Regions from separate parts of the Glutamicibacter endophyticus genome, predicted to be linked through region 1. Evidence: riboswitches for the same ligand, from Rfam matches in the RefSeq annotation. Region 1 holds a riboswitch; each other region holds the start of a gene.
What was found. A riboswitch is a leader RNA that binds a small molecule or an ion and turns the genes downstream of it on or off. The one in region 1 is predicted to bind S-adenosylmethionine.

Region 1 (5,930 bases):
GGCTTCGCCGATCGTGATTTGGTGGATGTGATTTCGACCTTTGCCGGTAGCGAGCGGCGGGCGAACCGGTTCCGGCTGGTCTCCTACCCCACTGCTCGGGGTTGCGTGGCGGCGTACTACCCGGAAGCGAATGCCTTGGTGCATCGCGATCTGGTGGCGCGTGAGTCGAACACGCCAGGGTTCAAGGCGATGATGGTGCGCTTCGTACCTCATGAGCTGCAGCCAGGACCTACCCTGGACAGCTAACCTCCGCGAGCTACGGCATATCGCCGAGCAAGGTTGACCCCGGGCCGCACTTCTCCGGTTCGGGGTCTTGGCTCGTTTGGGCGGGAAACGGCGCCGTTGTGCGGCGCCGAACACCGCCCAGTTTTCGGACAATATATACATTTCCTAGCCAACATCGACCGGCTAGTAGTATATTCGTTCGTAATATATCAAAGATATACCAAGCTTGATGTCGTGAACGTTCCGGGCAATGATGCCCGCTCGAGTAACGAAAGTGAGTTTCAATTTGACGCAATTAGGCATCGTGGCCGAAGCGGGTCACGAAACACGTGTTGCGGCCACACCGGCCACGGTTAAACAACTTCTGGCCCTAGGCTTCGAGGTTCTCGTCGAGACTCAGGCAGGAGCGGCCTCTTCCTTCCCGGATGACGCCTATGTCCAGTCTGGGGCTCGCATTGTGAGTACGACCGAGGCTTGGGCCAGCGATGTAGTCCTTAAGATCAATCCGCCGACCAATGATGAGCTAGACCAGCTGCAGACGGGGGCCACGCTGATCGCACAACTCAGTCCGGGCCTGCGCCCGGAGCTGGTCGAAGATCTGGCCCGGCGCCCGATTACCGCACTGGCATTGGATGCAGTGCCGCGCATTTCCCGTGCGCAATCCATGGATGTGCTCAGTTCCATGGCCAATATCGCCGGATACCGAGCGGTGGTCGAAGCTGCCCATGAGTTTGGGCGCTTCTTCACCGGCCAGGTCACCGCGGCGGGCAAGGTTCCACCGGCCAAGGTCTTGGTCGCTGGAGCCGGTGTCGCGGGACTCGCGGCGATCGGTGCTGCCAGTAGCCTCGGTGCCATTGTCCGCGCGACCGACCCGCGGCCCGAAGTAGCCGATCAGGTCAAGTCGATCGGCGGCGAATACCTCAAGGTCGAGGTCGAAGAGCAGATGCAGTCGACCGACGGTTACGCGAAGGCGACCAGCGACGCGTACAACGAGCGCGCCGCCCAGATCTATAGCGAACAGGCCGCCGAGGTCGACATCATCATCACCACGGCGCTGATTCCAGGCCGTGCCGCGCCCCGGCTCATCACGGCGGCAGACGTCGCCAGCATGAAGCCCGGTAGCGTCATCGTTGACATGGCCGCCGGCCAAGGTGGAAACGTCGAAGGTTCTGTCGCTGGAGAGCGCGTGGTGACCCCGAATGGCGTCATCATCCTCGGCTACACCGACCTGCCCGGACGTCTCCCCGCCCAGGCCTCACAGCTCTACGGCACGAATATCCTCAACCTGCTGAAGCTTTTGACCCCCGGCAAGGACGGACAACTGGTGCTGGACTTCGAGGACGTGGTGCAGCGCTCGGTCACCGTGGTGCGCTCCGGTGAAAAGACCTGGCCACCTCCCCCGGTACAGGTTGCCGCAGCCCCGCCGCAGCAGCAACCAGCCGAGCCGGTTACGCCGGCCAGCGAACACTCCGGCGGTCTTGGTGCCAAGGGGCAAGGCGTTCTCATTGGTGTCGGCATTGCCTTGCTGTTCCTCGTCAACGCGGTGGCCCCGGCTCCGCTCGCGCAGCATTTCACGGTACTAATCTTGTCTGTCGTCATTGGCTTCTACGTCATCGGCAAGGTTAAGCACGCGCTACACACGCCACTGATGTCGGTCACCAATGCGATCTCCGGCATTATCGTGGTCGGCGCGATGGTGCAGATCACCTCGGGAAATCTGCTGGTGCAGATCCTTTCGGCCTGCGCGGTCCTACTGGCCACAATCAATATTTTCGGTGGCTTCGCGGTGACCCGACGAATGCTCGCGATGTTCTCACGCGGAGGTTCGGCTCGTGACTAACCCCGCAATCGCCCTTGACCTTCTGACCTTAGGAGTTCTCTCGTGACCGATCAGCTTCCCGGTCTCTTGACCGTTGGCTCCTTGGCGAGCGCGGCTTACATCACCGCCGGTCTCCTCTTTATTCTCAGCCTTGCCGGGCTGAGCAAGCACGAAACCTCACGGCGAGGCGTCGTCTTTGGCATCATCGGCATGACCTTGGCCCTACTTTCAACCGTCGCGTTGAGCCTGTTTGGTGCCCCTGGCGAAGGTAACCAGGGACTTGGCCTCACACTGCTCGTGGTCACGGTCGTCGTGGGTGGCGCCATTGGACTCTGGCGTGCCCGGGTTGTGGAAATGACCGGGATGCCCGAACTCATCGCCCTACTGCACAGCTTCGTCGGTTTGGCCGCCGTGCTGGTCGGTTGGAACGGTCATCTCGAGCACCCACCGCTCGATGGTGCGCTGGAGAATATTCACCGGGGTGAGGTGTTCATCGGCATCTTCATCGGTGGCGTGACCTTCACCGGGTCGATCGTGGCATTCCTGAAGCTCTCGGCACGGATGAAGTCGCGACCGCTCACACTCCCGGGCAAGAACCTCATCAACCTGGTGCTGTTGGTGGCCTTTGTGGTGCTCACGGTGCTGTATGTGCAGAACACTGCCCTCTGGCAGCTCGTGACCGTCACCGTTCTGGCATTCGTGCTGGGCTGGCATCTGGTCGCATCCATTGGCGGCGGCGATATGCCGGTTGTGGTCTCCATGCTCAACAGCTACTCGGGCTGGGCCGCTGCGGCCGCTGGCTTCCTGCTGAGCAACGATCTGCTCATTATCACCGGTGCGCTGGTGGGTTCCTCCGGTGCTTACCTGTCCTACATCATGTGCAAGGCGATGAACCGTTCCTTCCTTTCGGTGATCGCCGGCGGCTTTGGTATCGAAGCCTCCGCGTCGAAAGACGAGGAGCAGGGCGAACACCGCGAAATCACCGCCGAGGAAACCGCAGAGCTTCTTGCTTCGGCCGATAGCGTAGTGATCACTCCGGGCTACGGCATGGCCGTCGCTCAGGCACAGTACCCGGTCGCCGAACTCGCTCACCGCCTCACCGAACAGGGCGTCAAGGTTCGCTTCGGTATCCACCCGGTGGCGGGCCGACTGCCCGGGCACATGAACGTGCTGTTGGCCGAGGCTAAGGTGCCCTACGACATCGTGCTGGAAATGGACGAGATCAACGACGAGCTGAGCGAAACCACCGTGGTGCTCGTGATCGGTGCCAACGACACGGTGAACCCGGCAGCCGCTGAAGATCCCGGAAGCCCCATCGCCGGAATGCCGGTGCTCCGTGTCTGGGAGTCGGAGCGAGTGATCGTCTTCAAGCGCTCCATGGCCAGCGGCTACGCCGGCGTGCAAAACCCGTTGTTCTTCAGGGAGAACTCGCAAATGCTCTTCGGTGACGCCAAGGAGCGTGTCGAAGACATTCTGCGCACCCTGTAGCTAACGCAGCCCGTCCTCTCCCACCAATCGCCGCAACTCCCTCAAGGGGTTGCGGCGATTGTCGTTTCGCCACGAGTCCTACGTTGCCCCTAGGTCCACCCGCGTTCGCCGGCCAGCAAGGCGAGCAGTGGTGAGCAGCTACCGCGCTAGGCTCGGCCCGCTGGCGAGCCCAAACGCTAACGGGTAGCGGCAGGAACTTCGATCCTTAGTTCCCCCGCCAGCTCGTATAGCCGCGGCAAGGGTACGGGCAGTATCTCGCCATTGGCGACCGGCTCGGGCAAACGACGCCCGAGCAGAGCATCACGCAACCGGCGCATGGCACCGCCGTGGCTCACGCAAAGGATGCGTTGTCCCGGGTACTCTTCGGCGAGCGCACACAGGGCCTGGGTCAATCGGGCGGTCACCGCGTGGCTCGATTCTGCCGATTCCAATAACCGTTCATAGGCTCCCTCGGGAAGTTCCGCCGGGATCCTCCCCTCCAGCTCGCCGAAGAATCGCTCCATCACCCCGGCAACCGGTCGGCCGGTGGCCAACCCCGTTTCTTCGGCGATGAGCTCGGCCGTCTGCTGTGCCCGACCCAGTGGAGAGGCGAGTACCAAGTCCCAGGCGCCCGCCTGTAGCGAGCGGCCGACCTCGCGCGCCTGTTGTCGCCCCGTAGCGTTTAGTGGGATGTCCGTTTGACCTTGCAGGCGCCCGGCCAGATTCCAGTCGGTTTGTCCGTGGCGAATTAGGGCAATCGAAGCAGTCATAGCACCGAGTCTAACCACCGTAGGCCGCAACGTTACGACGCATACTTGGTTCACAAACGGTCACATTGGCAAACTGTTACGTACCATCCCGAGCGGCCGAGAGATCTGGTTCGATGACGCCGCAGCAACCTGCCACAGCCGGTGGTTACGGTGCTACCGCCAGAAACGATGGAGCAACTTTCCGCCTCGACTCGATGGCCGCAAAGTGACATTGAGCCTCGGGATTCCTTGCCTCGAATTCAGCCTCGACTAAGGAGCCGATACCTTCCCATGGCCGACCATACTTTCGGGTTCCGCACCCGCGCACTACACGCTGGGGGCACCCCCGACGCCGAACACGGTGCCCGCGCGGTCCCGATCTACCAAAGCACGTCCTTCGTCTTCAAGGACTCCGACGATGCCGCGAACCTGTTCGCGTTGCAAAAGTACGGAAATATTTACTCACGCATCGGCAACCCGACGGTCGCCGCGTTCGAAGAACGCATGGCCTCCCTCGAAGGCGGCATCGGCGCCGTCGCCACAGGGTCCGGCATGGCAGCGGAGTTCATCACTTTCGCAGCGCTGGCACAAGCCGGGGACCACATCGTCGCCTCGGCGAAGCTCTATGGCGGCACCATCACCCAGCTTGATGTGTCGCTACGGCGCTTTGGTATCGAAACCACCTTCATCGATTCCAATGAAGCAGCAGATTTTGAGGCGGTGATTCGCCCCAATACCAAGGCGCTCTACACGGAGGTAGTCGCTAACCCCTCCGGCGATATTGCCGACGTGAAGGGGCTCGCCGAGGCGGCGCACCGTCACGACATCCCCCTTGTGGTGGACTCGACGCTGACTCCTCCCTACCTGCTACGACCCATCGAGCACGGCGCAGATATTGTGATCCACTCGGCCACGAAATTCATCGGCGGGCACGGCACCACCTTGGGCGGCGTGGTCGTCGAGGCCGGCACCTTCAACTGGGGCAATGGAAATTTCCCGACCATGACCGAACCGGTCCCCAGCTACGGGAATGTTTCGTGGTGGGGCAACTTTGGTGAATACGGCTTCTTGACCAAGCTCCGCAGCGAACAGCTACGCGACTTTGGCCCGGCACTACCGGCGCAGTCGGCATTCCAATTGCTGCAAGGCCTAGAGACGCTGCCCCAGCGGATGGACGCTCACTTGGCCAACGCCAAGGCTGTGGCAGCTTGGCTGGAGGCAGATGAGCGAGTCAGCTACGTCAATTACGCCGGATTGCCGGGACATCCGCAACACCAGCGAGCCAGTGAGCTCTTGCCGCTGGGCGTCGGTTCGGTCTTTAGTTTCGGTGTGGCCGGAGGGAGGGCCGCAGGAGCGAAATTCATCGACTCCCTGCAACTGGCCAGCCATCTGGCCAATATTGGTGATGCCCGCACCTTGGTACTGCACCCGGCCTCCACCACCCACCAGCAGCTCACCGCCGAACAGCTCGTGTCAGCCGGCGTTCCCGAAGACCTGATCCGCCTCTCCGTCGGCCTTGAAGATGTTGAGGACATTATTTGGGATCTCGATCAGGCCCTGACAGCCGCGCAGCAGGTTGCCGAGCCATCGCCAGCCGTAGCGGCAAACTTCGATGGCGCAGCCTGCACCATCGCTACTCCGAAGGGGGCTTAAGCATGACGCACGATCGC
Region 2 (5,930 bases), 810 kb from region 1:
CCCGGATCACAGCTATGCGATTCCCGCCCCGCCACGGCCGGTTCTTGAGGTGGCGTTGGCAACCCGCGAGGAGTTCCTGAGCGTTGATTACCGCTGGGTCTACCCGCAGCACGTCGACCCCAACCCCGAACTCGAGCAAGAGATTATCGACGAGCTCACCGTCGACCTGGCAGAGGTCGAGCTGGGCCCGGTACGTCACCGCCGTTTCCCGTCCGCGACCTTGAATCCCAGCCAGAAGATCGACTTCGTACTTCATGCGTTACCCGTATTTCGGGCGCACCGCGATGTGCGGGTGCTCGAGGACGAGCAACTTCCGGACTACCAGATGGCCGCCGGTTCCGCCCAGGTGCACATCCAGCGGCCACGGAGTAGCAACGACTGGTTTGACCTGGGCATTGAGGTGCAGATCGATGGGCAGAAGGTTCCCTTCGTTCAGCTCTTCGAGGCCCTCACACGCGGTGATAGCTACCTGGAGCTCGATGGACACCGGGTGCTAAAGATCGATGGCGAGGAAATGGAGCGGCTGCGGGCGCTGATCGCCGAGGCCGGAGAACTGTCCAAGGTCACGCCCGAGGGCGTGCGCATGCACAAACTCAGTGTGGATTGGTGGCAGGAACTGGTGGCCCTCGGGATTATCGAGGCCCAAGAGAACGAGTGGCTACACGCCATGCGTCAACTCTCCGACACCGAAACTTTGGCCGAGGTCGAGCTACCGGAGAGTTTCACCGCAACACTGCGTGGCTATCAGTGCCAAGGGGTCGCGTGGCTCGATTTCCTTCGACGACACCAGCTCGGCGGGGTCCTGGCCGATGACATGGGGCTGGGTAAAACCGTGCAGCTCCTCGCCGCCCTCGAACGGGCACGGATCCAGCATCCCGAGCAGCGTTACCTAGTCGTCGCTCCGACCTCCGTGGTGGGCAACTGGGCCAGCGAAGCAGCTCGCTTCACCCCTCAGCTACGCACGGCGACGGTCCTGGCCACCGCGAAGAAGCAACAACGTCCACTGGCCGACACCGTCGGTACGGCGCAACTCGTACTGACCAGCTACGCGATTTTCCGATTGGATTTCGAGCAGTTCGATGCGCTGGGTTTTGACGTGCTCATCTTGGACGAGGCCCAGCAGCTGAAGAACCACGTGTCCAAGGGCTATAAACAGGCCCGGCAGATGGCGGTGCCGACCAAGCTCGTGGTCACCGGCACGCCGATGGAGAACAACCTCACCGAACTATGGGCGCTGGCCTCACTGGCCGCGCCGGGACTGCTCGGTGGCTTGAAGGCCTTCAAGGAGAATTACCTCAAGCCCATAACCGAAGGGGATGCGGGGAAACTGCAGCGGCTTAAACGCCGACTACGGCCATTCATTATGCGCCGCACCAAGGAACAGGTGGTGCCCGAGCTACCGCCGAAGACCGAACAGGTACTCGAGGTTGAGCTTGATCCGGCACATCGGCGCGCCTACGATCGCCGATTCCAACGTGTCCGGCAAGAAGTCTTGGGACTGGTGCAGGATGATGTGGATTCCAACCGCTTCAAGATTCTGCAATCGCTCACCCTGCTCCGTCAGCTGGCTCTGGATCCTTCGCTCGTCGACGAAGGCGACGCGCCGAGCGCCAAACTCGATCTGCTGCGCGACCTGCTGGAGGATGGAGTGTCCGAGGGGCACAAGATTCTGGTGTTCAGCCAATTCACCGGCTTCTTGTCCAAGGCGCGGACGGTAGCCGAAGAGCTGGGTATTGCGCACGGGTACCTTGACGGCTCGGTGTCCGGCACCAACCGAAAAACCCTGGTGGAGGGGTTTTCCGCCGGGGATTTCCCGGTGTTCTTCATTTCGCTCAAGTCCGGCGGGTTCGGCATCAACCTCACCGAGGCGGACTACTGCATATTGCTGGACCCCTGGTGGAATCCTGCCGCTGAAGCGCAGGCGATCGATCGTGCCCACCGCATCGGGCAGGACCGGCCGGTGTATGTCTACCGGTTGGTCTCGCAGAACACCATTGAATCCAAGGTGTTATCGCTCCAGGCCAAGAAGACCGAACTGTTCAACGACGTGCTCTGCGAGCAGCAGGACACGGCCGGTTCGAGCACGCTCTCGGCGCAGGACTTCCTCGAACTGGTTCAATGACAACCGCCGTGGACGACATCCCCGGAGGGGTTCGTCCACGGCGGCCTAGGTCTAACTAATCGGTTCTACCGGGCGACCTTTAGCGCGGTGTTCACCGGGGTCGGGTTCGACAGCAGGTCCAGCACCGGGCAGTACCGATCCACGGTGCGCTGCAGCTCGGCATAACGCTCGTCGCTTTCCGGACCCGAAACGGTCACTTCGATCTCGATATCGCTGAAGCCCGGGCGCACCGCTTCATCGATGGCGAACAGGCCGCGGACATCCAGGCGCCCGGTGGCGGTGATCTGCACATCGTCGACCTGCAGGCCCAACTGCTGGGCGTAGAGCCGGTACACCACCACTTGGCAGGAAATCAGGGCACCCAGCGCGTACTCCACGGGGCTGGCCGCCGCATCATCGCCGCCGAGCGCAGCCGGTTCATCCACGACGAAGTTGTGCTTCCCGGCACTGATCTTGCTGGCCACGGCACCGAACCCGGCTCCCGATACGGCAAAGGTCAGCTTTGCATGATCGGGGTTTTCGGCGATGCGTCCGCTCCAAGCCTCGCCGGCGGCAATCAGCCGTGCGGCACGGTCCTCGACGGTGGAGAGGTTACTGCTCATGGGGAAGATCCCCCTTTCCGGCGCAGAAAAAGCGCCATCGCTTACGGTGCCGACGTTCGGCACCGTCGAATCGTCACCGTCGAATCGTCACCTGGGGCACCCCGCGCACGGCGCGAGAAGGGTTGCCGGTCGACCAGCCAGGGCTGCAAATGATCGACGCTCGTGATTCTGTGGCTCCATGCTCGCAGGTAACAGGAGCCGTGGGTAGGGCGCAGTTCATGCTTCGTCATCTGCCCCAAACAAACGGAGCGTGCCGGGCCACGACTCGCACGTGGCCGGCACGCTCTGGCGACGATGCTAGCCGGTCCGCCTTGCGAGCGGTCAGCTAGGCATCGAATTTAGTGCGGCGGGTGGTTGAGCCACGTCGGACCAACCACCTGCCGGTCAACCGCTCCCGGTGCCGGGATAGGGTTCCTTTTGGCGCAGCGCTTTCGTTACTTCTGCACCGGTTCCCACGCACCGGTTCCAACGCGGCCCTCCAGGGCACCCTCGTGGAAACGGTCCAGGCGGAAGGAACGTAGCACCGGGCTGTTTTCGCCGGTGACGATCTCCTCGGCCAGCAGTTCACCGAGAATCAAGCCAAGGGTCGCCCCGGAGTGGGTGAAGAGCGTGTGCAGCCCATTCACCGAGGGGACCGGACCAACTACCGGTTCGCCATCGCCCGGAATCGGCTTGAGCCCGGCCCCGATGCGCTGGGCGGTCAGCACCGGGTTTCCGGCCAGAACCTTCGAAGCCTCCTCGAGGAGGCCTTGCACCGCCTGCTGCGGCACCGTGAAGTTGCCATCTTCCTCGACGACCACCATCTGCTCGGACCAGTTGGCGTCCAAGACCAGGCGGCCATCGGGGGTGGGACGTACCGCTACACGCGGGGTGTTCAGCACGGTGCGCACCTGGAGATCCACCGGGTCGGTGAAGAGCACGAAGGCGGCCGGGGTAGCATCCGGCACGCTGATACCGAGCTCCGCGAGCTGGGCCGGGACCTCACCACCGGTGGCAAGCACCACCTCATCGGCATCGATGGTGTTGCCATCGGCGAGAGTGACGCCCACGGCACGCCCCTCGCGGACCGCGACGCGCGCGTGCCCGGCATTCTCGATGATCTGTGCTCCCTCGGCCACCGCCTCGGCGGCCAGCGCCGGCACGAAGTCGGGCAAGTTGACCCAGCCTTCGCCGGGGTTGTAAATCGCGCCTTCCTCGGCAACGGCCGCAGGGTCGACATCGGGGGCGAAGTCGGTGATCTGCTCGCGGGTGATCCAGCGGGAGTCATAGCCACCGGAACGCTCGAAGGCAAAGGTATCTCGGAAGCTTTCCCCCGGGGCGGCCCATTTTAGTGCCCCATTGAAGCGCAGATATTCGTGGCTTTCCGGGTGCCGGTTGCTCCAGGTGCGGTAGCGGTCCATGGCCAGCATGCGCAGGTAATGGTAGTCGGCGGAGCGGGCGCCGGAGGAGTTGAGCCAGGCAATGGAACGGCTGGAGGCCCCGTCGGCTAGGGTGCCGGAGGTGACCAGCGTGACCTTGGCGCCGGCGCGTGCTAGATGCATGGCGGTGGAGACGCCGAGGATACCGCCGCCGATCACGGCGACGTGCTTAACAGAGGAAGATGAGGACATGAGTGTGTACTTTCTTCAGAATTGGGGTGGATCTGTGGGCCCGACGGTGCGGGGTTAGGCGGTGACCGTGTCCCGATGAATGGATTCGATCAGACGCAACACCGCCAGGCTGTCGTGTGGGTCGACCGGGACCGGACCGGCGTGGCGCAGGCAGGAGGCCAACGCACGGTAGAACTGCGGGTAGTCCCCGGGCAGGGTTGGCACTTCGCGGGTAGCCTGCCCGGTGGCCAGTTGGCCCCAGTGGGCTTCGGGTTTCTGACCGTACTCGGCTTGCGTGGGGCTCATGCCCGAAGCCAACTGAGGTTCTTGTGGATCGAGCCCAAAGCTGGTGTAGGCCCCGCGGTGCCCTGCCATCTGGAAGCGCGCCCCGGGGGCCGCGTTCAAGCTACTCATGGTCAACCGGGATTCGGTGCCCGAACAGTGTCGGAGCAACACGTGCGCGTCCTCCTCTGCGGTCGCCTGATCGGTCAGCGGCCGCAGGCTGGCTTGCACACTATTCACCGGTCCGAAAAGCTCGATGGCCTGATCGATCAGGTGAGTTCCCAGGTCGAAGAGGATGCCGCCGCCCTGCTGCGCGGTGAGCTCGGCTTTCCAGCTACGCATGCCCTGGGGTTTGAACCATTCGAAACGCGACTCGAAGGTATGCACGGCGCCCAGCGCCTCTTCGCCCAGCAACTTCTTAATGGTGAGGAAGTCACCGTCCCAGCGCCGGTTTTGGTAGACGGTGAGGGTCAACCCCAGCTCGGCGGCCAAAGCGATGAGCTCTTCACCCTGGGCGCTATGCACCACAAAGGGCTTGTCAATGACCACGTTCAACCCGCGCTTGAGTGCTGCACGGGCAATCTCAAAGTGGGTCGGTGGCGGGGTGCCGATCACGAGCAGATCCAACTCTTCCGCTGAGGCGAGAACCTCCCGGTAGCTGGGAACAATGCTGGCGTGCGGGTACGCATCGGCCGCTTGCTGCTGCCGTTCGGAATTCGCGGTGGCGATAAACGAGATCTCGAAGTCCGGGTTGGCGGCCAGCAGGGGTGCATGGAAGACCTTGCCGGAGACGCCGAAGCCGATGATGGCGGTACGGATAGTTGCGGACATCTAGAGCACCTCGTCCAAAAAGCGGCGTAGTCGGTCGGATTTGGGGTTATTAAACAGCTCCTCCGGCGTACCGGATTCGATTACTTCGCCTTCATCCATGAACACCACCTGATCTGCGACCTTGCGGGCAAAGCCCATCTCGTGGGTGACCACCACCATGGTCATACCGCGCTGGCAGAGATCCGCCATCAGGTTCAGCACGCCCTTGACCAACTCCGGATCCAGCGCGCTGGTGGCCTCATCGAAGAGCATGATCTCCGGCTCCATGGCCAGCGCGCGAGCGATTGCTACGCGCTGCTGCTGACCACCGGAGAGATCGCGTGGGCGATGATCGCTACGCTCGGCCAAGCCCACCTCGGCCAGGCGGGCGGCGGCGAGCTCTTCGGCCTTCTTGCGGTTTAGCCCCTTGACCTTCCACGGAGCCAGCGCCACATTTTGCAGGGCCGTGTGATCCGGGAAGAGGTTGAAGTGCTGGAACACCATGCCGATGCGCTTGCGCACATC
Region 3 (5,930 bases), 340 kb from region 1:
CCTTACTCCGGCGCTGGCCGCGGTTAAGGAAGGGATACCACCATGGCAAAGATCATTCTGACTCACGAAGTATCCGGTCTGGGTACCGCTGGCGACATTGTCGAGGTAAAGAACGGCTACGCCCGTAACTACCTGCTGCCGCGCGGCTACGCACTCATTTGGACCAAGGGCGGTGAGAAGCAGGTTGAGTCGATCAAGGCTGCTCGCGCTGCTCGCGCCGTTGCCAATCTCGAGGAAGCTCAGGCATTGGCAGCATCGCTGAAGTCCCAGCCGGTTAAGGTCACCGTCAAGGCTGGCGCTAACGGCCGCCTGTTCGGCACCGTCAAGAACGCTGACATTGCAGCTGCCGTCGAATCTGCCGGTTTGGGCAAGATCGACAAGCGCAACATCGAGTTCGATGACCGCATCAAGGCTACCGGCAACTACACCGCCACCGTGCGTCTGCACGAGGACGTCGTTGCCAACCTGCGCCTGCAGGTTGTGGCTGCCGCCAAGAAGTAAGGCCCTTTCGGCTTCACTTTGATCAATGGGTGGCATCCCGTTCCGCGTGAACGGGGTGCCACCCATTGGCGTTTTTAGTTACGAGGTACTCCCGCTAGGGGTGCGGGGTGGGACGATAACTCAACTCCTGGGTGCGTGAATCCAGCAGTCGGGCATCTAGTAGCTCCAGGTCAAAGTCGCCGACCTCGGCGAAGATCCGGTCGCTACCACTGGCACCGGTGAGCGCCGGGAAAACCGTAAGCTGCACGATATCGACCAGCCCGGCATTCAAAAGCGCTCGGTTCATCCGAATACTTCCATGAGAGCGCAGCGGCACGCTGGATTCCTCGCGCAACCGTGCCACCACCTCGGTCGCATCACCCCGCTCCAGCCGCGCATTGGGTAGCTCCAGCGGTTCGCGCAGACTTGTGGAGATCACCAGCATCGGTTGGCCGAGCATTGCGCTGACCCAAGGATCGAAGACCTCGGAATCCGGTGGCTCGGTGGCCAAGAAATGCGCGAAGAGCCGGTACGTAGCCGCACCGAGTATTAGCAGGCAGGGCTCCGAATAGATGGCTAGGCGCCGAGCCAGGAGTTCGGGGCCCTGCTTGCCCCAGTAGCCGCCCCAGTGCTCACCGGCGCTGGCATATCCATCCAGGCTTGAAAACACGTCATAGGTGAACGTTTGAGACATGCTGTCCCCCTAGCCCATTTCTGCCGACAAGGCCCGTGGACGCCTAGTCTACGCCGCGCACCGCGGGCTCAACAGCCCGAAAGCTCCCGCGCTCGATCAGGGCCTGTGGCGGTGCCCAGCGGAACGTGGTCATGAGTTAACACGGAGGCGGATCCGCCGACGCCCCGGTGCTACGCTGGGCCGTGAATCACCGGCATCAAGCAGAACAATGGGGTTTTAGCATGGGCGCAGTCTTTCCCGACCAGTCGCAGTTGGACGATTCCGCCAAGGAACGTGTGGCCGAACATCGGCGGAGTCTTGAACAGGCCGAACGTGAAGAGAACTTGCGTGAGCTCCGTGAGCGCGCGGGCTTGAGCCAGCAGGAGTTGGCCGCCCTGCTGAAGGTCAAAGCGGAGCGGATCGGCAAGCTCGAGCGCGGCGAATTCGACCGGGTGCAGTTCGCGACACTACAGCGCTATGTCGAGGCACTGGGCGGTAGCCTACGCCTCGAGGTGGACTCGACTGAGGGACCTCAGGCCTCTAGTATCCGAATCTTCTAAGCGGGCGCGCTCAGGACCCCGAGGCGGCCGCTGCAAGCCCGGCACGTAGTGTTTGGGCCTGGCCTGCCTGAAATGCCGTCTGTGTGATCAGATGGGCAATGACGCGGCGCAGGGACCACGTGCTGCCCGGCGGGGTCCATGGGGTTGGCGGAACACTTAGCCGCCGGTCGAAGACCGTGAGCGAACTGATCAGCGCATCGGTGGCCGCGGCCACCAATGCATACTGCTGCAGGGCGGCCGTTAACGAGCTCGCCGTGGCGACGGAAGGTTGGGTGTCCTGCGCTCGCTCGCCGTGTGTGATCAGCGCGCACCACCCCAGCTCCAGTTCAATGGCTAACCGCAGGGGATCTTGGAGACTGGGCCCTCCGGGGTGGGGCCGATGGGTAAATCCCTGCTCGTCGAGATCTACGTAAGCCTCGCGCAAGAGCGAACGGCTGTCTCCCAGGGCGTCGAGCAGGTCAGGAATCTCGGTGTGCATACTGGCTCCATTCGGGGTCGCCACCGGCGGTGTACTTGCACTATAGCCATTAAGACACGCCCCTGAACGGGGCTTATTTCGCGAAACAATGGCGCAATGCACCTCATGTCATCTCGTTCTGTGCGAGAGTTGAGCTATGAAATCGGCCAAGCGAACCTTGCGCGCGCGGTGGCGCCGGCTTGCCTTCGATGACGGCTTCCGGCTCGCGGTAACCTCGCTACCGCTCTTGCCTGCGCTCCTTATCGGTTCACTACTTTCCCGCTCCGACATAAATGGTGCGGCGTTGCTGGTCACCGCTGTTGGCGGTGGCTTGGCCTTGGCACTGGTGCTTAATCTTGGCTGGACACATTGGTTATATACCCGCACCGACCCACGTCTGCTCGAACGCATCGCGCGCTACCAATGGCAGCACGGGCCGAGCCAGTTGAGCCGATTCATGGGCGCACACGACGCGCAGGCGTGGTCCCTCTCGCTTGCCCTAGCCTCACTCGTGGTGGCTATCTGCCTGGTCCTCACGCCATGGGACAGCCCCAGTGCGCTCGTACCCGCGCTGGTTATCGTAACGGCCGCGGCCAGTTGGGTTTCGGTGGGTTACACTTTCGCCTTGCAGTACTTCCGGCTAAATGCCGCCGGTGAACACATTGACTTCGACATCCGCGAGGCACCGGACTTCGGTGACTTTCTTTCCATGGCGCTGATGGTCTCGGCCGCGGGAGCCTATAACGGAGGCACCCCGCGCACCCGCCAGGGCCTGCGCACCATTCGGACGCATACCTATGTGGCCTTTCTCTTCAACACCGCGGTGCTGGCGATGATTATCTCGCTGATCAGTGGCAGCATTTTGGGCTGAGCCCGCTTACGCCTTGTGAACAACGAAGATTACGCGGCGCGAGTCCGTGAGTGACGCGGCGGGTCGAATAAACCGGTGAATATTGAGCTTTGCTACGCAGTTTGTTTGACCCTCGCGTCATGTAGCCCATATTGTTCTTAACAGAATCAAGAGTGTCGACATCTAGCCCTGGCTTGTCGGCCGGCAACCCTCTCAACGGTAGTGGGGTGCTCCAGGTGACGATTCGGTCCCGTACTGGCCGTGCGGGGCAAGTACCGCACATCGAGACGAAAACCATGGAAACCCGCGGTCTCGTGCCGCAGAGCGTCCATGTCACGCATCGGTGGGCATGAGAACGAAGGATAAAACCTTGCCGCTGAACTACGATCTCGATTCTCACTCCCTGCGTACGGTCTTTGCCCGACACCCCTCAGGAATTGCAGCCCTGTGCGCCACCGTAGATGGGCGCCAAGAGGGATTCGTGGCGTCCTCCTTTACCGTTGGGGTCTCTCTCGAGCCACCGCTGGTGATGTTCGCTGTGCAAAAGTCCTCGCGAACCTGGCCTCGGTTGCGGCGGGCTGGACGCATTGGAATCTCGGTGCTCAGTGAACGCAACGAGTGGGTGTGTGCCCAGTTGGCGTCGAAGCATGGCGACCGCTTTGCCGGCGTCTCCACCGAAGTTACCGCCGACGGGGCCTTGTTGCTGGATGACTCGGCCGCCCACTTTGAAACCTCGATCTACTCCGAGGTCGATGCAGGCGATCACTGGGTGGTGCTACTGCGCGTGCATGCGCACCGGGTGGCCGAGCATGACCCGGTCGTTTTCCATGACTCGGCCATTCGCCGACTGCCCGCGCTTGTCTAGGGTCACACGCCCGACTCTGCATAAGGTATGAAAAGATTCCACATAGTTATCCACAATCCAGTGGATAACTTGTTGATAAGGGGTTGAAAACCTGTCTAAAGCCCCGGAAACGCGGTGATTCGCTGTGGACAGGCGATATCTACAGGCTGAATAACTGTGAAAAATAAACTTGTATCCACAGTACCCATTTTCTAAACGGCCTTGTCAGATGGCTATTGACAAGATGTGATTTTAATAATCCACAGAGTTCTCCCCAAGTCGTAAACAGCGAATCCACAGGGGCTTCACCTTTATCCACATATTTTGTGGATAAGTGGGTTTCGATCCGTGGTAAACGCGCCTATCGTTGGCACAGGGCGGACGAATATCCACAATGTCACGACTCAACCTGTCGGTAACGCCTGACAGTGTTGGTGAGTTGGTTAAAAGGTGGGGGCAGAGCCGCCCGGGTGGAACTCAAGGGGATGGAAGTGTCAGTTATGAGCGCTGAGCCGACGTACGAAAGCCGCGACGCGGATGCGGGGCGCACACCTCCACAGGATCTGGCCGCCGAGTCTTCCGTGCTGGGCGCCATGATGCTTTCCAAGGATGCCATCGCCGACGTCGTCGAGGTGGTGCGCGGTGCGGACTTCTACCGTCCCGCCCACGAATTTATCTATGAGGCCATCGTGGACCTGTATGGTCGCGGTGAGCCGGTCGATGCGGTGACCGTGGCCGATGTGCTGACCAAACGCAATGAGCTGGCGCGCGTAGGTGGCGCCGCCTACCTGCACAATCTGGTCCAGCAAGTCCCCACGGCAACTAACGCGGCCTACTATGCGGAGATCGTGCGTGAACGTGCGGTGTTGCGCCGCCTGGTGGATGCCGGTACGCGCATTGTGCAAATGGGCTACTCACCCGATGGCGAGGTCGATGCCATCGTCAACGAGGCCCAGGCCGAGGTCTACAAGGTCGCCGAAAACCGCAATTCCGAAGACTATGTGCGCCTGAGCGACATCATTGAAGGCACCGTCGATGAGATCGAGAACGCCGCTAACGCCGGCGATGGCATTACCGGTGTGCCTACCGGCTTCTACGAATTCGACGAGCTGACCCAGGGCCTGCAGGGCGGACAGATGATTATCATCGCGGCTCGCCCGGCGGTGGGTAAGTCCACCTTCGCCCTGGACTTCGCACGCTCGGCAGCCATCAAGCACCGTATGGCCACCGTGTTCTTCTCGCTGGAAATGGGCCGCAATGAAATCGCCATGCGCCTGCTCTCCGCCGAGGCCTCCATTCAGTTGCAGGCGCTGCGTAAGGGCGATGTGGCCGATGAGCAGTGGACCAAGATCGCTACCACCATGGGACGCCTCAACGAGGCGCCGTTGTTCATCGACGACTCACCGAATATGTCGATGATGGAGATTCGCGCCAAGTGCCGTCGCCTGAAGCAGCGCAATGAGCTACGCATGATCGTGCTGGACTACCTGCAGCTGATGAGCTCGGGAAAGCGTGTCGAATCGCGTCAGCAGGAAGTCTCCGAGTTCTCGCGTAACTTGAAGCTACTGGCCAAGGAACTGGATGTCCCGCTGATTGCGCTCTCGCAGCTGAACCGTGGTTCGGAACAGCGCACCGACAAGAAGCCCATGGTCTCGGATCTGCGTGAATCCGGTTCCATCGAGCAGGACGCCGACATGGTCATTCTGTTGCACCGCGATGACGTCTACGACAAGGAAAACCGCCCGGGCGAGGCCGATGTCATCGTGGCCAAGCACCGTAACGGTCCCACCAAGACCATCACCGTGGCCTTCCAAGGTCACTACTCTCGCTTCAACAACATGTCGAACGAGCCGAGCTAGCGGAGATTCCACTGCCGGGTCGATAGGCTGGGGCCATGTTCGAGGCTCTCACTGCATTCCTCTGGGGTTCGGTCGCCGGTGCGGCGCTGTTGCTCGGCGCGGGGCTGGCCTGGTTCCTGCGGATACCGCGTAGCATCATCTGCGCGGTGATGGCCTTTGGTTCTGGGGTGTTGATTAGCGCGCTGAGTTTCGAACTTGTGCTCGAAG
Region 4 (5,930 bases), 410 kb from region 1:
CTGCCGGCAGGCATAAAGTAGCGCACGCGCAGACCCATCTTCGCGAAGTACGCGTCGGTGAGCGAGTAGTCCTCCTGCTGGTACTCAAGACCCAAGACAGGGTGGCTATTGCCCGTGCGGCGGTAGGTCTTGGAGGTGGAGACGCTGATGCAAATCACCGGTAGCTGCGCGAAGTGCTCCTGGTAGGCCTCGGAGTCGAGGAAGTGCTGGAAGAGCTGACCGTGCAGGTCGCCGAAATCCTGCGGGAGCGCCGGGGTGCCCGACTCGTCGACCGCGGCGGGCAGGACCACGCTGAAGTCATAGTCCCGTACGTAGGAGGAGAAGTTATTACCGACGATGCCGTGGGTCCGGGTGCCGGTCTGCTTATCGAGAATCCAGGTATCGAGCACCTCGAGCAGCGGGAACTGCTGAGGCCCGTCGTTGGAGGTGAAGTGCACATTGGCCGAGATGATCTTCAGTTCGAGGGCGTAGCGGTCCCCGTCCGGGTTGTCCCAGTGTGCCAGCGCGTTGAAACGGCGGTTGATCATCGTCAACGCGTTGCGCAGGTTCTCCTGGCGGTTCTCACCGCGGGCCAGGTTGGCGAAGTTCGTCGTAATGCGCGAGCTCGCCGACGGGGTGTAGTGCTCGTCGAAGTCAGTGGTGCTGATGCTAAAGGTAAACGCGTGTGCCATGGCGGCCAATCTGGTGCTAGGGGGCCTGAAGTAAGGCCGGGGGAAGTCGTTTCGTCAATCATGCAGTGAATCGGCGGATATCAGGTAACTCGACGTGACTATGGATTCGTATAGACTAAATCTATGGCTCAAGGAGTGAACGGTCTCACGCTGCAGCAGTTGCGCTATTTCCTCACGGTTGCTTCCGAGGGGTCGATCTCCGCGGCCGCCGACCTGCTCTACGTCGCACAGCCAACGATGTCCGCGGCGATGAAGGAACTCGAAACCCGGGTTGGGCGCAGGCTTCTGGTCCGCTCCGCGCGGGGCGTGGCCCTGACCGTCGAGGGCGGGGAATTCCTCGGCTACGCCCGGCAGGTGCTCGAACAGGTCGAACTGCTCGAACAACGCTATCTCGACCGGCCGCCGGCACCCCGCCTCCTCGGGATCTCCACCCAGCACTATTCCTTCGCCGTCGACGCCTTCGTGAAGATGGTCCAGGCCAGCGGGGCCGAGCAGTACGAGTTCTCGCTGCGCGAGACACGCACCGAGGACATCATCGAAGATGTCCGCACACTACGCAGTGAAATCGGCATTCTCTACCGCAACGACTTCAACCGGAAGGTCATCGACAAACTGCTGCGCGAGTCCCGGCTGGTGTTCCACCCGCTATTCCTCGCCGACCCGCACATCTTCATCTCGCGTAGCAACCCGCTGGCCTCGCGGGAGCGGGCGACCCTTGAAGATCTCGAGGAGCTACCGCGGCTCACCTTCGACCAGGGGGCGAGCAACTCCTTCTACTTCGCCGAAGAAATCCTCTCCACGCTCTCGAGCAAACGCGAAATTCGGGTCTCCGATCGTGCAACCATCTTCAACCTGATGATCGGACTCGGCGGGTACACGATCTCGACCGGCATCATCAGCGACGAACTCGACCCCTCGATCGTGGCCATCCCGCTGGATGTGGACGAACGCATCGAGATCGGCTGGATCGACCACGCCGCGGTCCCGCTCACCGATCAGGCCCAGCGCTACCTCGACGAGGTGCGTTCGGTGGTCGCGAGCTTCGGAGTTCACCTGCTCGGCTGACGCCAACGCTCTTCCTGCGTGTCATGAACTGTCATCGGGCGACCCGGCGCGACATCTTTTGGCGCTCGAATCCCGGAATTTCGCGGATCTTGGCTCACCGCGCATGTCATAAAGAGGCGTTCACCGGGCCGTCAATATGACGACACTGCGACATATGACGCGGATTGGCGTTGTGTGAAGCACGCGGTTCGGTGCCGTTTGCCTCCTCGGGCGCCCATGCCGAACCATGGAATTACAACACCCCATCAAGAGCGACCGAGAGATCTGGCTCGTCGACGTCGCAGCAACCATCGGGAAACCGAAAGGTGCTACCGCCAGGAACGATGGAGCAGTTCCGACAACGCCCTTGGACGTTGCGCTGTGCCTCGTACCGTGAAGGGGAGGGCAGCAACCCTCCCTACCAGGTACCTCGCATAGACGCCGATCGGTGCACTCCCTCGTGTGACGAGAAACGAGGAGGAGACATGAGCGAAGCAATGGCATCGCCACCCCGCCAACACGCACCGGTGCGCCACGTCGCCACCAGTATGCAACGCACCGGCATGCGCATCAGCGCGCACGCCTGATCTCCGCCCACCCCACCCGACATCCAACCGGCAAGGAACACGCACATATGTCACAGCCGAACAGCACCTGGCACGGGGCCACCTCAGCAGTCCACGCCGGATACTCGCCCGAGGGCCCCTACCGTCCACTCACCGTCCCGGTCTACGCCGCCGCGGCCTACGAATTCGGCTCGCACGCCGAGGCCATCGAAAAATTTGCGTTGCGCGAACCCGGATTCACCTACTCCCGCACCGGCAATCCCACGGTCGCTGCCCTCGAAGCACGCGTCGCCACCCTCGAAGGCGGGGCCCAAGCGGTGGCCACCGCCACCGGGCAGGCCGCCGTCGCCCTCTCGCTGCTGGCGCTGACCCAGGGCGCGAAGCACATCGTCGCCTCGAATAAGCTCTACGGCGGCACCGTGGACCTGTTCACCGACTCCTTCAACGACTTCGGAATCCGCGTGAGCTTTGTCGACCCGGAAGACCTCAGCGCCTGGGCCGACGCCATCGAAGAGGACACCCGCGCCTTCTTCGTCGAATCGGTCTCCAACCCGCTGTGCACGCTGCTCGACCTGCAGGGACTCTCCGAGCTAGCACACCGCCACAACATTCCGGTGGTCGTCGACAACACGTTGGCCACCCCCGCGAACTACCGCCCGATCGAGCACGGGGCCGATATCGTCGTGCACTCGGCCACCAAGGCGCTTGCCGGACACGGCCAGGTGCTTGGCGGACTGGTCGTCGACGCGGGAACCTTCGATTTCTCCGACGCCGCACGCTGGCCGCAGATCGCCGCGCCGCGTCCGCGCTACGGGCAGTACTCCCTGCTCGAACGCTACGGCAGCGCCGCCTACGCCATGCTGGTGCGCTCCAAATTCCTGCATGACCTCGGGCCCTCGCTGTCGCCGGCCGCCGCCTCCGGCATTCTCACCGGCATCGAGACGCTCAATGTGCGCACCGAACGGGTGCAGCGTACCGTGCTGGAACTTGCCGAGGCCGCCGCCGGGCACGCGCTGGTGCGCCGGGTGCACCACCCGAGCCAGCCGGGGCACCAGGACCACGAGCTGGCCGCCCACGTCGCCCCGCGCGGCACCGGCTGCGTGCTGGCCATCGAACTGGCCGACGCCTCCCTGGTCTCCCCGGTGCTCGACGCCCTGCAGCTCTTCACCCTGGCCGCAAACATCGGCGACGTGCGCTCGATGGTGGTCCACCCGGCCACCATGACCCACTGTCGACTCAACGACGAACAACTGGCCGCCGCCGGACTCTCCAAGGCAACGCTGCGCCTATCCATCGGTCTCGAGGAGCCGGCCGACCTCATCGCCGACCTGTTCCAGGCCCTGGATCACGCCGCCGCACAGATCACCCTCGCCCCGGAAGGAGCCTTCGCATGAGCACCTCACCACGCCACGGATTCAACACCCTGGCCGTCCACGCCGGCCAAGGCAAAGACCCGCACACCGGGGCGGTCATCCCGCCCATCTACCAAACCAGCACCTTCATCCAAGACGGCATCAACGTGTTGCGTGCCGGGCATGAATACTCGCGCGGCTCCAACCCCACCCGGGGCGGCTTCGAAGAGCAGCTCAGCGCCCTCGAAGGCGGGGCCGCGGGTTTCTCCTTCGCCTCCGGCATCGCCGCCGAAGACGCCCTGCTGCGCGCCGTGCTCGCCCCGGGCGATCACATTGTGCTCGGCGCCGACGGCTACGGCGGCACCAACCGGCTGATCACCCGGTTACACCACAAGTGGGGGATCAGTGCCAGCACCGTGGATATCACCAACCTCGATCAGGTGCGCGGCGCGCTGCGCCCAAACACCGCCCTGCTCTGGCTGGAAACCCCCTCCAATCCGCTGCTGGGCATCGCCGACATCGCCGGGTGGGCGGCGCTGGCCCACGAAGCCGGGGCGCTGCTCGTCGTCGATAACACCTTCGCCACCCCCTACCTGCAACGCCCGCTGGACTTTGGGGCGCATGCGGTGGTGCACTCCACCACCAAATACATTGGCGGGCATTCCGACGTGCTCGGCGGTGCGGTCATCGTCGCCGACTATCTGCACCGCGGACAGTCGCTGGCCGAGGCCGTGGGCTACCAGCAGTTCGCCGGCGGCGCGGTATCCGGGCCGCAGGATAACTATCTGGCCGCCCGCGGGCTGAAAACCCTGGGGTTGCGCATGGAACGGCACTGCGCCACCGCCGGCCGCATTGCGCACTGGCTCACCGAGCAACCGCAGGTGGCCGAGGTCTACTACCCGGGACTGGCCGACCATCCGGGCCACGAACTGGCCGCCAGCCAGCAGCGCGGTTTCGGCGGAATCGTCTCGTTGCGGCTGCACAGTGAACCCGCCGCGCGGGCGCTGGCCGAGTCGATGGAACTGTTCCAGCTCTCCGTCTCGCTCGGCGGAGTGGAATCGCTCGTGTGCTACCCGCGGGAGATGACCCACGCCAGCCTGATTGGCACCCCGCTGGAAATCCCCGGCGAACTCGTGCGCCTGTCGGTCGGGATCGAGGATACCGAGGATCTGCTGGCCGACCTCGAACGCGGGCTGGCACTGGCCGAGCGCGCGGACCAAGGCGCCGTGCTCACCGTCTAACACGCCATCCAGGCGCGCCACCCCGGCGTTGTCCACAACTCGCTCGCGCCCCGATACCGGTCACGGTGTCGGGGCGCAACCTTGTGGTTATGAGTACCGACGACGCGACCGTTCTGGCCCAGCTGGCCACCGCGGTCAGCACCCTCGAGCGGGCGAGCCTTGAGCTGCTGGGGCGCGAGATGGCCCCCGGGCATGCGGCCTACCTCGCCGCGCTCACCGACCGTGCCGAGGCGGCGTTGTCCCGTACCTACCCGGTGGTGATCGACGCACTGGAGCGAAGCGCCGCGCATCAACTCACCACCGCCTCGCTGGATCGCCTGGCCGCGCTGCCGTCGGCCCCATCGCCCCAAGAACTTCGCGCGCTTACCGGCACCCGGGCCGACGGCCGCGGCGCTTATGCAAACAGTATCGACATGCTCACATCCTGGCTGGGTGTCTCGGTGGGTGTGGCCCGGGGCCGCCAGGCCTCGGCCCGCGCGCTGATTGGCTCCGTCGCCGCGGACGGCACCCGCCGCGCCCCGCACTTCCCACTGCTGGCCGAACAATTCGCAACTCCGACCACTTCCACCACCCGTAATACCGGCACGACCCCCGGCGCGGGCGAGGCACCCGCGGTGGATCCGCGCACCCTACGCACCGCGGCCAGCACGCTGGAACGGCTATCCAACGACCTTCCCGAGGCCGACACCGATGTGCAGCGTACCGAGCTTGAACACACCGCCCTGCGGCTGATTGCCGAGGACCCGAGCACCGCATCCAAACGGCTGCGCGACGAGGGTGCCGCCCGGGTAGCGCAGCAGCGCAGCATGCGCGCGCTACTGGCCGAAGCCGGTCTATATAAACGGGGTCTGCGCAATGGGCTGATGCACTACACGCTGAAGATGCTGCCGGACCAAGCCGAGGTATTCGAGCGAACCGTCGACGAGGGTGATAACCCGCGCACAGGGGTCGGAAACCGGCTCGAACTGGCCTCGCAGGCACTCGATAGCGTCGCCCAGGCTACCGGTGCGCTCGCCGCGCCCTCGTGGGACGACGAGGAATCGATGCCGGACTGGG

Region 2: another riboswitch for S-adenosylmethionine. It lies ahead of ACJD00_RS13890 (OsmC family protein); the one in region 1 lies ahead of ACJD00_RS01440 (O-acetylhomoserine aminocarboxypropyltransferase/cysteine synthase family protein).
Region 3: another riboswitch for S-adenosylmethionine. It lies ahead of ACJD00_RS16040 (flavin reductase family protein); the one in region 1 lies ahead of ACJD00_RS01440 (O-acetylhomoserine aminocarboxypropyltransferase/cysteine synthase family protein).
Region 4: another riboswitch for S-adenosylmethionine. It lies ahead of ACJD00_RS03275 (O-acetylhomoserine aminocarboxypropyltransferase/cysteine synthase family protein); the one in region 1 lies ahead of ACJD00_RS01440 (O-acetylhomoserine aminocarboxypropyltransferase/cysteine synthase family protein).

Annotation. Positions count from the first base shown of each region.
Region 1 covers NZ_CP174200.1:263,112-269,041, reverse strand. The annotation lists gene ACJD00_RS01460 (FdhF/YdeP family oxidoreductase) at 1-246, shown strand, start outside; gene ACJD00_RS01455 (Re/Si-specific NAD(P)(+) transhydrogenase subunit alpha) at 512-2,065, shown strand; gene pntB (Re/Si-specific NAD(P)(+) transhydrogenase subunit beta) at 2,108-3,532, shown strand; gene ACJD00_RS01445 (histidine phosphatase family protein) at 3,709-4,281, opposite strand; SAM riboswitch class I at 4,362-4,456, shown strand; gene ACJD00_RS01440 (O-acetylhomoserine aminocarboxypropyltransferase/cysteine synthase family protein) at 4,552-5,913, shown strand; gene ACJD00_RS01435 (CoA-binding protein) at 5,916-5,930, shown strand, end outside.
Region 2 covers NZ_CP174200.1:2,970,381-2,976,310, reverse strand. The annotation lists gene ACJD00_RS13895 (SNF2-related protein) at 1-2,122, shown strand, start outside; gene ACJD00_RS13890 (OsmC family protein) at 2,188-2,724, opposite strand; SAM riboswitch class IV at 2,757-2,892, opposite strand; gene ACJD00_RS13885 (NAD(P)/FAD-dependent oxidoreductase) at 3,159-4,334, opposite strand; gene ACJD00_RS13880 (Gfo/Idh/MocA family oxidoreductase) at 4,389-5,426, opposite strand; gene ACJD00_RS13875 (amino acid ABC transporter ATP-binding protein) at 5,427-5,930, opposite strand, start outside.
Region 3 covers NZ_CP174200.1:3,444,142-3,450,071, reverse strand. The annotation lists gene rpsR (30S ribosomal protein S18) at 1-27, shown strand, start outside; gene rplI (50S ribosomal protein L9) at 43-501, shown strand; gene ACJD00_RS16060 (dihydrofolate reductase family protein) at 596-1,174, opposite strand; gene ACJD00_RS16055 (helix-turn-helix domain-containing protein) at 1,396-1,713, shown strand; gene ACJD00_RS16050 (DUF664 domain-containing protein) at 1,724-2,191, opposite strand; gene ACJD00_RS16045 (DUF1345 domain-containing protein) at 2,328-3,041, shown strand; SAM riboswitch class IV at 3,186-3,301, shown strand; gene ACJD00_RS16040 (flavin reductase family protein) at 3,370-3,885, shown strand; gene dnaB (replicative DNA helicase) at 4,365-5,723, shown strand; gene ACJD00_RS16030 (ZIP family metal transporter) at 5,759-5,930, shown strand, end outside.
Region 4 covers NZ_CP174200.1:673,845-679,774, forward strand. The annotation lists gene ACJD00_RS03265 (DUF1852 domain-containing protein) at 1-671, opposite strand, end outside; gene ACJD00_RS03270 (LysR family transcriptional regulator) at 795-1,736, shown strand; SAM riboswitch class I at 1,976-2,066, shown strand; gene ACJD00_RS03275 (O-acetylhomoserine aminocarboxypropyltransferase/cysteine synthase family protein) at 2,350-3,675, shown strand; gene ACJD00_RS03280 (cystathionine gamma-synthase) at 3,672-4,874, shown strand; gene ACJD00_RS03285 (hypothetical protein) at 4,964-5,930, shown strand, end outside.